Sinorhizobium sp. BG8: one gene and its partner. The protein of the gene in region 1 interacts with the protein of each later gene in a pairwise test. Links are inferred from orthologs where the notes say so. Each region holds a gene or a part of one and is shown in the gene's direction. Other genes may lie near its edges. The genes, in order: ccmE and F3Y30_RS02360.

Region 1 (7,129 bases):
TCCGCGCCGGCGAGAGCGAGCGCCTGGCGGGGGATTTTCCCCGCGAGATCCAGCCTCTTGCGGTCGAGGTCAACGCCCTGATCGACAGCAACCGGCGCATTATCGAGCGCGCGCGCATGCAGGTCGGGAACCTCGCCCACTCGCTGAAGACGCCGATCGCCGTGCTCCTGAACGAGGCACGCGTCCTGGAACCCCAGCATGGCGAACTCGTGCGCTCGCAGGCGGAAGCCATGCAGGGACAGGTTCAGTCCTACCTCAATCGGGCACGGATCGCGGCCCAGCGCGAATCCCTGCTGGCGCGCACGGAAGTGTTTCCCGCGCTCGAGCGGCTGGCGCGCGTGATGCGGCGGCTCAATCCCGACAGGAATTTCCCGCTTTCCGTCGACCCGCCGAACCTGACGCTCGCGATGGAGCAGCAGGACCTCGAGGAAACTGTCGGCAATCTTCTGGAAAATGCGGCGCGCTATGCGCACAACTCGATCGCGATACGTGCACGCCTTGCGCCTCCGGAGACGGGCGACGACAGCGCCTCGCGCCTGACCTGGGCGATCATCGAAGTCGAAGACGACGGTCCCGGGCTGGAGCCGGAGGAGATCAGAGAGGCGATGAAACGGGGAAAAAGGCTGGACGAAAGTCGCCCTGGAACGGGCCTCGGGCTTTCGATCGTCAGCGAGATCACCTCGGAGTATCAGGGTAAGTTCAACCTCTCGCGGGGCCAGTCCGGAGGGCTGCTTGCAAAACTCGTACTGCCGGTGGTGACAAAGGATGTTGCCTGAGCGAACGGACAGTGCAAAAAGGGAGTGAACTGTGGCGCGGATATTCGCACTGTTCCGACTCGGCAGCGATTGCCGGCAGAGCATGAAGAGAGACGGTCTGGCTGGATGAAGACGCATATCCGAGTTGCCCTTATCCCCTCTATTCTGGCTGCATCCGTGCTTTCGGGTTGTGCCTCGACGTCCGGCGCGAAGGCGACCGGAGGCGGTCTACTGACATCCAGGAGCAGTACCCCGGCAAATTCCGGGGTCTATATTTCCTCCCTGCAGGGCGGATTGATCGATCGCAGCAAGGTGGCCTCTATCTCCAGCGCGGACCGGCAACGGGCACTCGAGGCGGAGTACCGTGCGCTGGAGGCGGCGCCGGGCGGGCAGCCGGTGGTCTGGCAGGGGCAGGGCGTTTCAGGTTCGGTGGTTGCGGCCGCGCCCTATCAGGTCGGTTCGCAGAACTGCCGCCAGTACAGCCATACGGTGACAGTCCAGGGACGCGAGACCGTCACGCGCGGTGCGGCCTGCCGCAACGCCGAGGGTGTCTGGGCACCCCTGACCTGACAGCTGCGTCCAGATTGCGGCGAAACGCCTCAAATCTGCGTCATCGATCGATTTGGAATTGGAATTCGGGGGGCGTTCCAGTAAGTCGACAGCTATGCTTTTCTGGATACTCGTTGCATTTCTGACGGCCGCGGTCGCGGCCATGCTGCTCTTGCCGCTGCTGCGCGCCCCGGTGGCCGAAGCGGCAGCGGATAGTCATGACGTCGAGGTCTATCGCGACCAGCTCGATGAAGTGAAGCGCGATGAGGCCGCCGGGCTCATCGGCGCAGGCGAGGCGGATCTCGCGCGAGCCGAGATTGCGCGACGTCTGATCGCCGCCAAGAAGGCCGAGGAAAAGACCGGTACTGCCGCCTCCGTCGGGCGCAACCGTCTTGCCCAGCTTCTCATCATCGTTCTCATGCCCGCCATCGGGCTCTGTCTTTACTTGACGACGGGGAGCCCGGACCTTCCGGCGCAACCGCTCGCAGCACGCCTCGCAAACCCGGGCAACGACATCAACATCCTGATCGCCAAGGCGGAAAGGCATCTGGCACGGAACCCCGATGACGGGGCCGGCTGGGATATCCTGGCGCCGATCTACTTCCGCAACGGCCGTATCGAGGATTCCGCAAACGCCTACCGTCAGGCGATACGGCTTGCCGGTCCGACGCCCGAGCGCCTCGACGGCTACGCCGAGACGCTGATGGCGCTCTCCGATGGTGTGGTGACGAAGGACGCACGCGAGACGCTCGAGCAATCGCTGGCGCTTGCGCCGGGCAACCCGCGGGCAAAGTTCTACCTCGCGCTGGCCCTGGAGCAGGACGGCAAGGACTCGGAAGCAAAGACCGCATTCGAGGCGCTTGCGGCCGAGTCCCCGAAGGATGCGGCCTGGCTTCCGCTCGTCAACAGGCACATCGCGGCGATTTCCGCCAAGTCACCGGCCGCTCTCGGCAATCCGACGGCCGATGACGTCGCCTCTGCGGCCCACATGGACGCTGGCGGCCGGCAGCAGATGATCGAGGGGATGGTGGCGAGCCTCGAGGCCAAGCTCAAGGAGGACCCCGATAACATCGAGGGTTGGCTCCGGATCGTTCGGTCCTACGTTGTGCTGGATCAACGTGCGAAGGCTGAAGACGCCTTAAAGACGGCTCTGATGACGTTTCCGCGAGACAGCGACGGCGGCAGACAGCTGATGGCAATGGCACAGGAACTTTCGATTCCGGTCGAGGAAAGCACGAAATGACACGCAAGCAGAAGCGTCTGGTGATCATCGGCGGCGGGGTCGGGTTCCTTGTCGCCGCAGTTCTGCTGGTGATGTTCGCCTTCAGCCAGTCGATCGCCTATTTCTATGTGCCGGGCGATCTCGCCAAGGCCAGTGTGCCCCCCGGCACGCGCATTCGCCTCGGCGGGTTGGTCGAGGCCGGATCCGTCAAGCGCGGGCAGGGCTCGACAGTGGCCTTCACCGTAACGGATACGATCGGCGAGGTGCCGGTCACCTATACGGGCATCCTGCCGGACCTCTTTCGCGAGGGGCAGGGCGTGGTCGCCGAAGGAGCCTTCGAAGACGGCAACGGGATCTTTGTCGCTGACACGGTCCTTGCCAAGCATGACGAAACCTACATGCCCAAGGACGTGGCGGATCGGCTGAAGGCCCAGGGCGTGACGCTCGGCGGCAAGGAAAACATTCAATGATCATCGAGCTCGGACACTACGCGCTGGTCCTGGCGCTTGCGACGGCGATCATCCAGTCGATCCTTCCGCTGGTCGGCGCCCTGCGCAACGATCGCTCGTTGATGGCGATCGCGCCGACCTCGGCGATCGCCGGCTTCCTGCTGACCGCCTTCTCCTTCGCGGTTCTGACCTTTGCCTACGTGGTTTCCGACTTCTCCGTGGCGAACGTTTGGGAAAACTCCCATTCGCTGAAGCCGCTGATCTACAAGTTCTCCGGTGTCTGGGGCAATCACGAGGGATCGATGTTGCTGTGGGTGCTGATCCTCACCTTCTTCAGCGCCCTTGTGGCAACGTTTGGCGCCAATCTTCCCGACCGTCTGCGCGCGAACGTTCTTTCCGTCCAGGGGCTCATCTCCGCGGCCTTCTTCCTCTTCATCCTGCTGACGTCCAATCCCTTCCTCAGGCTCGCTCCAGCGCCGGCGGAAGGCAAGGACCTCAATCCGATCCTTCAGGATGTCGGCCTCGCCATCCATCCGCCGCTCCTTTACCTCGGCTATGTCGGCTTCTCCGTCTGCTTCTCCTTCGCGGTGGCGGCGCTGATCGACGGACGCATCGATGCCGCCTGGGCGCGCTGGGTTCGTCCCTGGGCACTTGCTGCCTGGAGCTTCCTGACCGCCGGCATCGCCATGGGCTCCTACTGGGCCTATTACGAGCTCGGATGGGGCGGCTGGTGGTTCTGGGATCCGGTTGAGAACGCCTCGTTCATCCCCTGGCTTGCGGGCACGGCCCTGCTGCATTCGGCGCTCGTCATGGAGAAGCGCGAAGCCCTGAAGATCTGGACGGTGCTACTGGCGATCCTGACTTTTTCGATGTCGCTTCTCGGGACGTTCCTCGTTCGCTCGGGCGTGCTTACCTCGGTCCACGCATTCGCGACGGATCCGACGCGCGGTGTGTTCATCCTTGGCATCCTCGTGGTCTTCATCGGCGGAGCATTGTCTCTCTTCGCCTTCCGTGCGGCGACGTTGAAGGCAGGCGGGCTGTTTGCGCCGATCTCGCGGGAGGGCGCGCTCGTCCTCAACAACCTGATCCTGACCACGGCTGCCGCGACCGTGCTGACGGGAACCCTCTATCCGCTCGTTCTCGAAGCCCTGACCGGAGACAAGATCTCGGTCGGCGCCCCCTTCTTCAACATAACTTTCGGCCTGCTGATGCTGCCGCTGCTGTTGGCCGTGCCGTTCGGTCCGCTGCTTGCGTGGAAGCGCGGCGACCTTGCCGGGGTTGCCCAGCGCCTGTTTGCAGCAGTCGGAATCGGGCTCGTACTCGGCGGCGTGGTGCAATACATGCACGGAGGCGGGCCGCTGCTCGCCTACTTCGGTCTCGCGCTGGCGTTCTACATGATGGCGGGAGCGATCACCGACATCATGCTTCGCGCCGGGATCGGCAAGGTCTCGCCCCACGTGATGATCCGCCGCCTTGCCGGCCTTCCAGGATCTGCCTTCGGCACGGCGCTTGCCCATTTCGGCCTCGGCGTCACTGTGCTCGGGATCGTTGCCGTCACCGCCTTTCAGACCGAGTCTGTCGTCGAAATGAAACCGGGCATGCGCACCGATCTCGGCGGTTACACGCTGACCTTCGACGGGATGCGTCAGGGAACGGGCCCGAACTATACCGAAGAGTCCGGCCATTTCACCGTATCGCGCGCGGGAGTGAACGTGACCGAGATCTGGTCATCCAAGCGCCTCTACCCGGCGCGGCGCATGCCGACGACCGAGGCGGGGATCAGGACCTTCGGCTTGAGCCAGCTCTACGTGTCACTGGGCGATCCGATGGATGACGGGGGAATCGTCGTGCGCATCTGGTGGAAGCCCGCGATCCTCTGTATCTGGCTCGGCGCGCTGATCATGATGGCCGGAGGCGCCACCTCGCTCTGCGACCGCCGCTTGCGCGTCGGTGCCCCTCAGAAAGCGCGCCGGCAGCGTGCGCCCCAGCTGGAGGCAGCCGAATGATTCGCACGCTGGCCCTCGTCGCGCTTATTGCCCTGGCAGGTTCCCCGGCACTTGCGGTCAATCCCGACGAGGTCCTCGACGACCCGGCACTTGAGGCGCGGGCGCGAAATCTTTCCGCGCAGCTCAGATGCATGGTCTGCCAGAACCAGTCGATCGACGATTCCAATGCCGAACTCGCACGGGACTTGAGGGTGCTGGTGCGCGAGCGGCTGAAGGACGGGGATTCGGACGAGGCGGTCATCGACTACGTGGTTTCGCGCTACGGCGAGTTCGTGCTGTTGAAGCCGCGCCTGGAGATGAAGACCCTCCTGTTGTGGGGGCACCTCTGGCGCTCTTGCTTGCAGGCGTCATCGCGATGGCCGTTGCGGCGCGCAGGCGGACCGGCGTGGTGCCCGGCTCGCCGCTGACGGAAGACGAGAAGGCCGAGTTGGACCGCGTGCTTTCCGCTCCGCGGCACGACCAGTCCAACTGACTCTCTCACCTGCGGAACGCCCCTCAGCAACATTACGAAAAATTCATCTGCAGGACAGTGGATCGTAATGTGACAACGACTATCTCTTCGTCATCGGTTGCAGTTGAGGCACCAGAGAAGAGAAAAGGTCCTACACATGTCCACGAAAACATCATTCCGCCCCTCGCTCACGACTGTCCTGAAGGCCTCCACGGTCGCCGGTCTGGCTGCGATGATGCTCGCCAGCGGAATCCCGGCGAAGGTCACGAATTCCTACGCCGAGGCGGTGAAGATCGATGCACCGCAGGTCGCGAGCTTTGCCAACGTCGTTGACGCCGTTTCCCCGGCTGTCGTTTCCGTTCGCGTTCAGTCCAACGTCAACCCGGTCAGCGATGACGGGGACAATTCCTTCAGCTTCAATTTCGGCGGTCGCGGTTTTGACGACCTCCCGGATGATCACCCGCTCAAGCGCTTCTTCAAGGAGTTCGGCGGCCAGGACGGCCAGTTCCATGGCGACCGCAAGCAGCAGGAGCGTCGCTTCGGTGAGAACAAGGGCCGCAAGGGCCACCTCCGTCCGACCTCGCAGGGCTCCGGCTTCTTCATCTCCGAGGACGGCTATATCGTCACGAACAACCACGTCGTAAGCGACGGTCAGGCCTTCACGGTCATCATGAACGACGGCACCGAGCTCGACGCCAAGCTGATCGGCAAGGACAGCCGGACAGACCTCGCCGTCCTCAAGGTGGACGAGAAGGACAAGCGCAAGTTCACCTTCGTCAACTTCGCTGACGACAGCAAGGTTCGCGTCGGTGACTGGGTCGTCGCTGTCGGCAACCCCTTCGGCCTCGGCGGCACCGTGACGGCCGGCATCATCTCGGCCCGTGGCCGCGACATCGGCTCCGGCCCCTATGACGACTACCTGCAGGTTGACGCTGCCGTGAACCGCGGCAACTCGGGTGGTCCGACCTTCAACCTCAACGGCGAAGTCGTCGGCATCAACACCGCCATCTTCTCGCCGTCGGGCGGCAACGTTGGTATTGCCTTCGCGATCCCGGCCTCGGTTGCCAAGGATGTCGTAACCGACCTGATGCGCGACGGTAAGGTCCAGCGCGGATGGCTCGGCGTCCAGATCCAGCCGGTTACGAAGGATATCGCGGAATCGCTCGGCCTCGCCGAAGCGAGCGGCGCGCTCGTCGTCGAGCCGCAGGCCGGATCGCCGGGCGAGAAGGCCGGCATCAAGCAGGGCGACGTGATCACCGCGCTCGAGGGCGACACCATCAAGGATCCGCGTGATCTTGCTCGCCGTGTCGCGGCGATCGAGCCCGGCAAGAGTGTCGACATCTCGCTGTGGCGCGATGGCAAGCCGCAGACCGTAAAGGTCGAGATCGCCAAGCTCGCCCAGGACCAGCAGGCTTCCAACGACACGGAAGAGGCTGCCCCGGCCGAACCGTCCGCTGAGCAGGCGCTTGCCGACCTCGGCATCACCGTGACCCCCTCCGAAGATGGCAAGGGCGTAACGGTTGCCTCTGTTGACAGCGACTCGGATGCCAGCGACCGCGGCCTGAAGGAAGGTGACAAGATCACTTCGGTGAACAACCAGGAGATCAAGTCCGCCGAGGACATCACCAAGGTCATCGACGCCGCGCGCAAGGATGGCCGGTCCAAGGCTCTCTTCCAGGTCGAGACCAATGACGGCA
Region 2 (6,917 bases), 1.5 Mb from region 1 along the record:
GCCTTCCTTGAGCTTGCCTGTCAACTTGAAGCCGATCACTTCCGGCAGCAGCATGGAGACCGGCTGGCCGAGCATCGCCGCTTCCGCCTCGATGCCGCCGACGCCCCAACCGAGGACGCCGAGACCGTTGATCATGGTGGTGTGCGAGTCGGTGCCGACGCAGGTGTCCGGATATGCGATTGTTTCGCCGTCTTCTTCCTTGGTCCAGACAGTCTGGCCGAGGTATTCGAGGTTCACCTGATGACAGATACCGGTGCCGGGCGGAACAACCCGGAAGTTCTTGAATGCCTGCTGGCCCCACTTGAGGAAGCGGTAACGCTCACCGTTGCGCTCGTATTCCAGCTCGACGTTCTTGGCGAATGCCGTCGGCGTGCCGAATTCGTCGACGATGACCGAATGGTCGATGACGAGGTCGACGGGGACGAGCGGATTGATCTTCTCCGGATCACCGCCGAGCGAAACCATCGCGTCGCGCATCGCGGCGAGGTCGACAACCGCGGGAACGCCGGTAAAGTCCTGCATGAGGACGCGGGCGGGACGATAGGCAATCTCGTTTTCGACGGTGCCCTTGTTGACGAGCCATTCGGCGACAGCCTGGATGTGCTCCTTGGTGACCGAGCGCCCATCTTCGAAGCGCAGGAGATTCTCGAGAAGCACCTTCATCGAGTAGGGAAGTTTCGAAACGCCGGCAAGACCATTCGCCTCAGCCTTGGGGAGGCTGTAGTAGACATAGTCGACGCCGTTCACGGTGAGGGTCGAACGACATTTGAAGCTGTCAAGGGATTTGGACACTGGATACCCCGTTCCGTCTGATCGCCAAAAGCTGACGTACGAACGTCCCTGCGCTGTTAAAGCGCCTAATGGGATGCGGGTGCGGCCATTTCCGCTGTCCGTACGCGGAATTTATTCCGGGTTCGGCGCTTGGATGAAAATCACGCCGACCGCTGGCGTGTTGCGGGCGTTATAGATAATTTCTAAGAAACGATCCAGAGCGCCGGTCGCCAGATCGGGACATTTTTTTGCATTGCGGCCGATGTCGTAAAGGGAAAGTGAAAAGTGATGCGCCTCGTAGTGGAAGGCCTGAGTGCTAAGCGGGGCGAAGACCTGATTTTCCACGATATTTCATTTCAGGTGGAAGCGGGCAGGGCGCTGGTGATCAAGGGGCCGAATGGTGCCGGGAAGTCGACCTTGCTGCGGGTCGTGGCCGGCCTCCTGCTGCCGCATTGCGGTACCGTGCGCCTCGATGCTGCACCGCACCCGGTGGAACGGGTCGGCGAAGCCTGCCACTATCTGGGACATCGCAATGCCATGAAGCGCGAGCTGACGGTCGAAGAGAACCTCCGCTTCTGGAAGGCGTTTCTAGGTAATTCACCTGACGGCGTCGGAATTGACATTTTCGAAGCGAGCGAGGCCGTTGGACTCGGCGACATTACGCACCTGCCCTTCGGCTATCTTTCGGCGGGCCAGCAGCGGCGCATGGCGATGGCAAAACTGCTCGTCGCATGGCGGCCGGTGTGGATTCTCGACGAACCGACAGCGGCGCTTGACGCCGCCGCGGAGGAGATGTTCGCAGGCCTCGTCACCGCCCACCAGGCGAGAGGCGGCATTGTGCTCGCGGCCACGCATCAGCCACTGCAGCTCGAGGGCGTGAGCGAGCTTCGACTAAGCGGCTTTGCCGGCGTTCTGGCGGAGGCCTGGGCGTGAAACACCTGAAGCTGCGAATTCTTGGCGCAGTTCCGGGCACTCTGCCCGCGCGCGTCCCTGTCCTGTTTCTCTTTCCGGAAATGCCCGTATGACGGCTCTGCTCCTGCGTGATCTCAAGCTTTCCGTTCGTGCCGGCGGCGGGGCAATGATCGGCGTGCTGTTCTTCATGACTGTGGTTGCGGTCATTCCCTTCGGTGTCGGCCCGATCTCAATCTCTTGGCGCGCATCGGGCCCGCCATCCTCTGGATCGGCGCGCTCCTTTCCTCCCTCCTGGGGCTGGACAGGCTTTTCCAGGCGGAACGGGAAGATGGTTCGCTCGATCTGATGCTGATGCACGAGACGCCGCTAGTCGCAACCGTGCTCGTGAAGTGCATGGCCCACTGGATCGCAACCGGTCTGCCGCTGGTGGTCGCCTCTCCCCTTCTTGGCCTCTTCATGAACATGGACGAGGTATCGATCGGAGCGACGGTGCTCACGCTTCTCGTCGGGACACCTGCCATCACCTTCATCGGGGCGGCCGGGGCGGCCGTGGCGGTCGCCTTGCCGAGGGGCGGGCTTCTGGTGTCGGTCATCGTACTGCCCCTTGCGATCCCGGTGCTGATCTTCGGGGTCAGTTCCGTCTATGCCGCGGTGCAGGAACCAGCTCCGTTTATGCCCCCTTTTCTCATTCTGATAGCCATCACCCTCTTCTTTGCAGTCGTAGGGCCGGTGGCGGCCGCGGCTGCACTGCGCGCCTCCAGCGATTGATGTAATGGCGATTGACAGGAGTCAATTGCAGCGGGGCCCGTGAAACGCTAAAGAGCAAGCATGAACGAAAAAAGCCTTGCCATCCGCAAGTTCAGCGATCTTGCCAACCCGACGCGGTTCCTGGCGATCACGGCCGCCGTCTGGCCGTGGATGGCGGCGCTCAGTGCCGCGTGTCTTGTGGTGGGGCTCTGTCTCGCATTCACCACGGAAGGCGACTACCAGCAGGGTGAGACGGTGCGGATCATGTATGTCCATGTGCCGGCGGCCTGGCTTTCCATGATGTGCTACACTGTCATGGCCGTTTCGGCACTCGGCACTCTGGTCTGGCGGCATCCGCTTGCCGACGTTTCGGCCAAGGCGGCCGCGCCGATCGGTGCCAGCTTCACGCTGCTTGCACTCATCACAGGGTCGCTTTGGGGCAAACCCATGTGGGGCACCTGGTGGGTGTGGGACGCTAGGCTGACCTCCGTTTTCGTCCTTTTCCTGATGTATCTGGGCCTGATAGCCCTCAACCGGGCGATGGACGACCCGACGCGCGCCGCCAAGGTGAGTGCCATTCTCATCCTCGTCGGCTTCGTGAATATTCCGATCATCAAGTTTTCGGTCGAGTGGTGGAATACGCTGCATCAACCCGCCAGCGTGATCCGGCTCGACGGGCCGACGATCGACCCGGAGTTCCTGTGGCCTCTGCTCATGATGGCCGTCGCCTTCACACTGATCTTTTTCACGCTGCATGTGCTTGCAATGAGGAACGAGATCCTTCGCCGCCGCGTCGCAACGCTCCGTCGCCAGGCGGCCCGGAGTGCGGGAGGCGCAAGATCGTGAGTCATTTCTTCTATGTCGCTGCGTCCTACGGAGCTGCCCTCGTCATCGTCTCAGGTCTTGTCCTTTGGGTGGCGATCGATGGTGTCGGGCGCAAGAAGGATCTGAAGGTCCTCGAAGACGCCGGCATAAGGCGGCGCTCCGCGGGAGAAGCCAAGTGAGTCTTCCAGCAGAACAGCGGACAGGCGGGGGCAGGCTGCGTTTCCTGCTCGCCTTGCTGCCATTGATCGTGTTCGCCGCGCTGGCGGTGATCTTCTGGGGGCAGCTCCGGTCCGGTCGTGACGTTTCTGAAATTCCCTCTGCCCTGATCGGCACGAAGGCGCCTTTCAGGGAGCTTGATCCACTGGCCGGTGCGACGCGCAACGGCGAGCCGCTCCCGGCGTTGAATGCAGCTGCGGTCAAGGGCAAGCTCACGCTCGTCAACTTCTGGGCGTCCTGGTGCGTGCCCTGCCGCCAGGAGCACCCGCTCATTCTCGAGCTTTCAAAAGACCCGCGATTGACTGTGGTCGGTGTGAACTACAAGGACGGAAACGAGAATGCCCTGCGTTTCCTCGGGGAGCTTGGCAATCCCTTCGCCGCCGTCGGTCTCGATCCCAACGGCAAGATGGCGATCGACTGGGGCGTCTACGGAATTCCGGAGTCCTACCTTGTCGGACCGGACGGCACGATCCTCTACAAGAAGGTCGGCCCCTTCGACGAGAAGAGCCTGAAAGAAGGTCTCTTCCCGGCAATCGAAAAGGCTGTTGCCGCTTCCGGCACCTGAGCCGCGGGCGTTACGGGGTCTTGCCTTCCTCCGGTGTCTCGACCGAATACTTCATGATCAGCGGCATCTGCAGCAGCGTGAAGAGAATGGTGATCGGCATCGTGCCCCAGACCTTGAAGGCCACCCAGAAATCGGTCGAAAAGCCGCGCCAGACGATTTCGTTGAGAATGGCGAGGAAAATAAAGAACACGCCCCAGCGCAGCGTCAGCTTGCGCCACCCCTCGGCCGTCAGGTTGAAGGCGGCATTGAAGACGTAGCCGAGCAGGGACTTTCCGAAAAAGAGCCCGCCGAGCAGGATCACTCCGAAGAGCGTGTTGACGATCGTCGGCTTCATCTTGATGAAGGTATCGTTCTGGAGCCAGAGCGTCAGCGCGCCGAATATGAAGACGACGATGCCGGAAATCAGCGGCATCATGGGCAGGGTCCGCGTCAGAAGCCAGGACACGAGGAGTGCTGCAGCGGTCGCCGCCATGAAGAGGCCGGTGGCAATGAAGATCGGACCGCCGAGTTCCCCCAGCATCGGGAGTTTGGCCGCCAGCCATTCGCCACGCGAATTGGCAAAGAAGAAGACGACCAGCGGACCGAGCTCGAGCACCAGTTTCAGCAAGGGGCTGATCGGTGGGCCGGCATTTCCTTCCTTCTCAAGCAACTGCGTGCTCATTCCTCAACTCCTGCGATCGCCTGCGCGAAATCCTTGGCCTCGAAGGGCTCCAGATCATCGATGCCTTCGCCGACACCGATGAAGTAAACCGGCAACTTGTGTTTGGCGGCGATCGCCACCAGGATGCCGCCGCGTGCCGTACCGTCCAATTTTGTCATGATAAGGCCGCTTACTCCCGCGACATTGCGAAAAATCTCGACCTGGTTCATCGCGTTCTGGCCGGTCGTCGCGTCCAGCGTCTGGAGCACCGTATGGGGCGCGTCCGGATCGAGCTTTCCGAGCACACGGACGATCTTCTCCAGCTCCGCCATCAGCTCCGACTTGTTCTGGAGGCGGCCGGCGGTGTCGATGATCAGCACGTCGCTCTTCTTGAGCTTGGCCTGCTCATAGGCCTCGTAGGCCAGCCCCGCGGCGTCCGCGCCGAGCTTGGAGGAGACGATGTCCGAACCCGTCCGCTCCGCCCAGATCTTCAGCTGCTCGATTGCCGCGGCGCGGAAGGTGTCGCCTGCGGCCATCATGACCTTCAGCCCGGCTCCGGAGAGCTTGGCTGCGAGCTTGCCTATCGTCGTCGTCTTGCCGGTTCCGTTGACCCCGACGACAAGGATGACGTGCGGCTTGTGCGAGAGATCAAGTTCGAGCGGCTTGGCAACCGGCTCGAGAACCTTCGTTATTTCGCCCGCCATGATGCGGGAGACATCTCCGCCGGTCACGTCCTTGCCGTAGCGTTCGGATGCGAGAGTATCGGTGATCCGCAGAGCGGTCTCGACACCGAGATCCGCCTGGATGAGCAGATCCTCGAGGTCCTGCAGGGTCGCGTCGTCGAGCTTGCGCTTCGTGAAAAGGCTGGCGATCTGCCCGGTGAGGTGGGAGGACGTCCGCGAAAGACCGTCGCGCAGGCGCTGGAACCAGCTTCGCTTTACGACCGGCGCCGGCGCGCTCTCGACGGGGCGATCGGTTGCGGTGCTGAAACCCTTGGGGAGTGCAACGGGCGTCTCCGGTTGCGCCACGGCTTCGGCTGCGTCCGCCTGCTCTTCCTCGATCTCCGTAACCGCGGCGCTCTCCACGGGCGCGTCGTCGACGGTTTCGGATCCACTCTCACCGAGGGAGGCATCGCTCGCGCCGTCGTCGACCTGAGAAAGGCTCTCCTTCGCCTCGGACTCCTGCACATGCAGCTCGGTTACGTCATAAGGAGGCTCACGCAGGGAGGTCATGTCCTCCGGGGATTCCTCATCGGAAAGGTCCTCGGAAAGCTCCTCCGGTTTCACCGGAACGGACTTGTCCGCTCCTTCGACATCTGCCTCGCCGGCCAACCGCTCTTCTGCAGGCGCGAGGTGATGATCATGCGGCAGCGGATAGATATCGACCTCGACATCGGCCGACAGTCTCTCGGGGTCAGGATTGATGGCTTCCGCCTCGTCGAGGAGTTCGTCCCGTTCGACAAGCGCTGCCGCTTCTTCAGGCGGGAGCGCCCCGACTGCATCGACTAGAGGTTCCGTCGTCGTATCCGCCACATCCGGTACGTGCCGGTCGTCGCTCGCGGCTGCGGTGTCCTTGCCGAACGTGAAGATCTTCTTGATGAAGCCGAGGGCCATAAATGAATTCCGCTAGTTGCGAAGCGAGGCGGGCTCGGCCCGCATGGTCAGGTGCTTGCCATTGTGGCCGGTGATGACGACCGGCACAAGGTCGCGCGGGTTCAGCCCGGTCGCGTCGACAAGCGTGAAGTTTTCCGTATGCGCAAGGCCGTTGTTCTCGACGAGTATGGTCTGTTGGCTGCCGGCCATCCGCTCCAAGTGGTCGAGATGCAGGCGCTGGCCGATCCGGCGCAGCCGTGACGCACGATCCTTGACCAATGCGCGATCCACCTGCGGCATGCGTGCGGCCGGCGTGCCCGGCCGCGGGCTGTAGGGGAAAACGTGCAGATGCGCAATGCCGCACTCCTCCGCAAGGCTCGCCGCATTGGCGAACATTTCCTCTGTTTCCGTCGGGAACCCGGCGATCATGTCGGCACCGAAGCTCACGTCCGGCCTGAGGTGCCGCACCTTACGACAAAATGCTATCGCATCGGTACGCCCATGGCGGCGCTTCATCCGCTTGAGGATCAGGTCGTCGCCGTGCTGCAGCGACAGATGCAGGTGAGGCATGAAACGCGGCTCTTCGGCGATCAGGCCCCAGAGATGGCGGTCCGCCTCGATACTGTCGATGGAGGAAAGGCGCAGCCGC

Evidence for each region.
Region 2: the proteins of ccmE (region 1) and F3Y30_RS02360 interact in binary tests that used the Escherichia coli proteins (3 or more experiments, as listed by UniProt). The link is inferred for Sinorhizobium sp. BG8 from one-to-one orthologs.

Annotation. Positions count from the first base shown.
Region 1 is NZ_CP044011.1:2,035,824-2,042,952, forward strand. Bases 1,307-4,269 are described here. They hold ccmE (cytochrome c maturation protein CcmE), read left to right. Parts: upstream 1,307-2,543; coding sequence 2,544-2,996; downstream 2,997-4,269. Other genes in these bases: F3Y30_RS09565 (hypothetical protein), read left to right, coding at 1,307-1,325; ccmI (c-type cytochrome biogenesis protein CcmI), read left to right, coding at 1,420-2,547; F3Y30_RS09580 (heme lyase CcmF/NrfE family subunit), read left to right, coding at 2,993-4,269. Also shown: F3Y30_RS09560 (HAMP domain-containing sensor histidine kinase), read left to right, coding at 1-776; more of F3Y30_RS09565, read left to right, coding at 882-1,306; more of F3Y30_RS09580, read left to right, coding at 4,270-4,981; F3Y30_RS09590 (Do family serine endopeptidase), read left to right, coding at 5,590-7,129. UniProt on the Escherichia coli protein: Heme chaperone required for the biogenesis of c-type cytochromes. Transiently binds heme delivered by CcmC and transfers the heme to apo-cytochromes in a process facilitated by CcmF and CcmH.
Region 2 is NZ_CP044011.1:494,827-501,743, reverse strand. The notes cover bases 1,643-4,393. They hold F3Y30_RS02360 (heme ABC transporter permease), read left to right. Parts: upstream 1,643-2,511; coding sequence 2,512-3,276; downstream 3,277-4,393. Other genes in these bases: F3Y30_RS02345 (septation protein A), read right to left, coding at 4,047-4,393; F3Y30_RS02350 (DsbE family thiol:disulfide interchange protein), read left to right, coding at 3,431-4,036; ccmD (heme exporter protein CcmD), read left to right, coding at 3,270-3,434; ccmA (heme ABC exporter ATP-binding protein CcmA), read left to right, coding at 1,643-1,704. Also shown: aconitate hydratase AcnA, read right to left, coding at 1-792; F3Y30_RS02375 (hypothetical protein), read right to left, coding at 904-1,116; more of ccmA, read left to right, coding at 1,060-1,642; more of F3Y30_RS02345, read right to left, coding at 4,394-4,697; signal recognition particle-docking protein FtsY, read right to left, coding at 4,694-6,289; tRNA (N(6)-L-threonylcarbamoyladenosine(37)-C(2))-methylthiotransferase MtaB, read right to left, coding at 6,302-6,917. UniProt on the Escherichia coli protein: Required for the export of heme to the periplasm for the biogenesis of c-type cytochromes.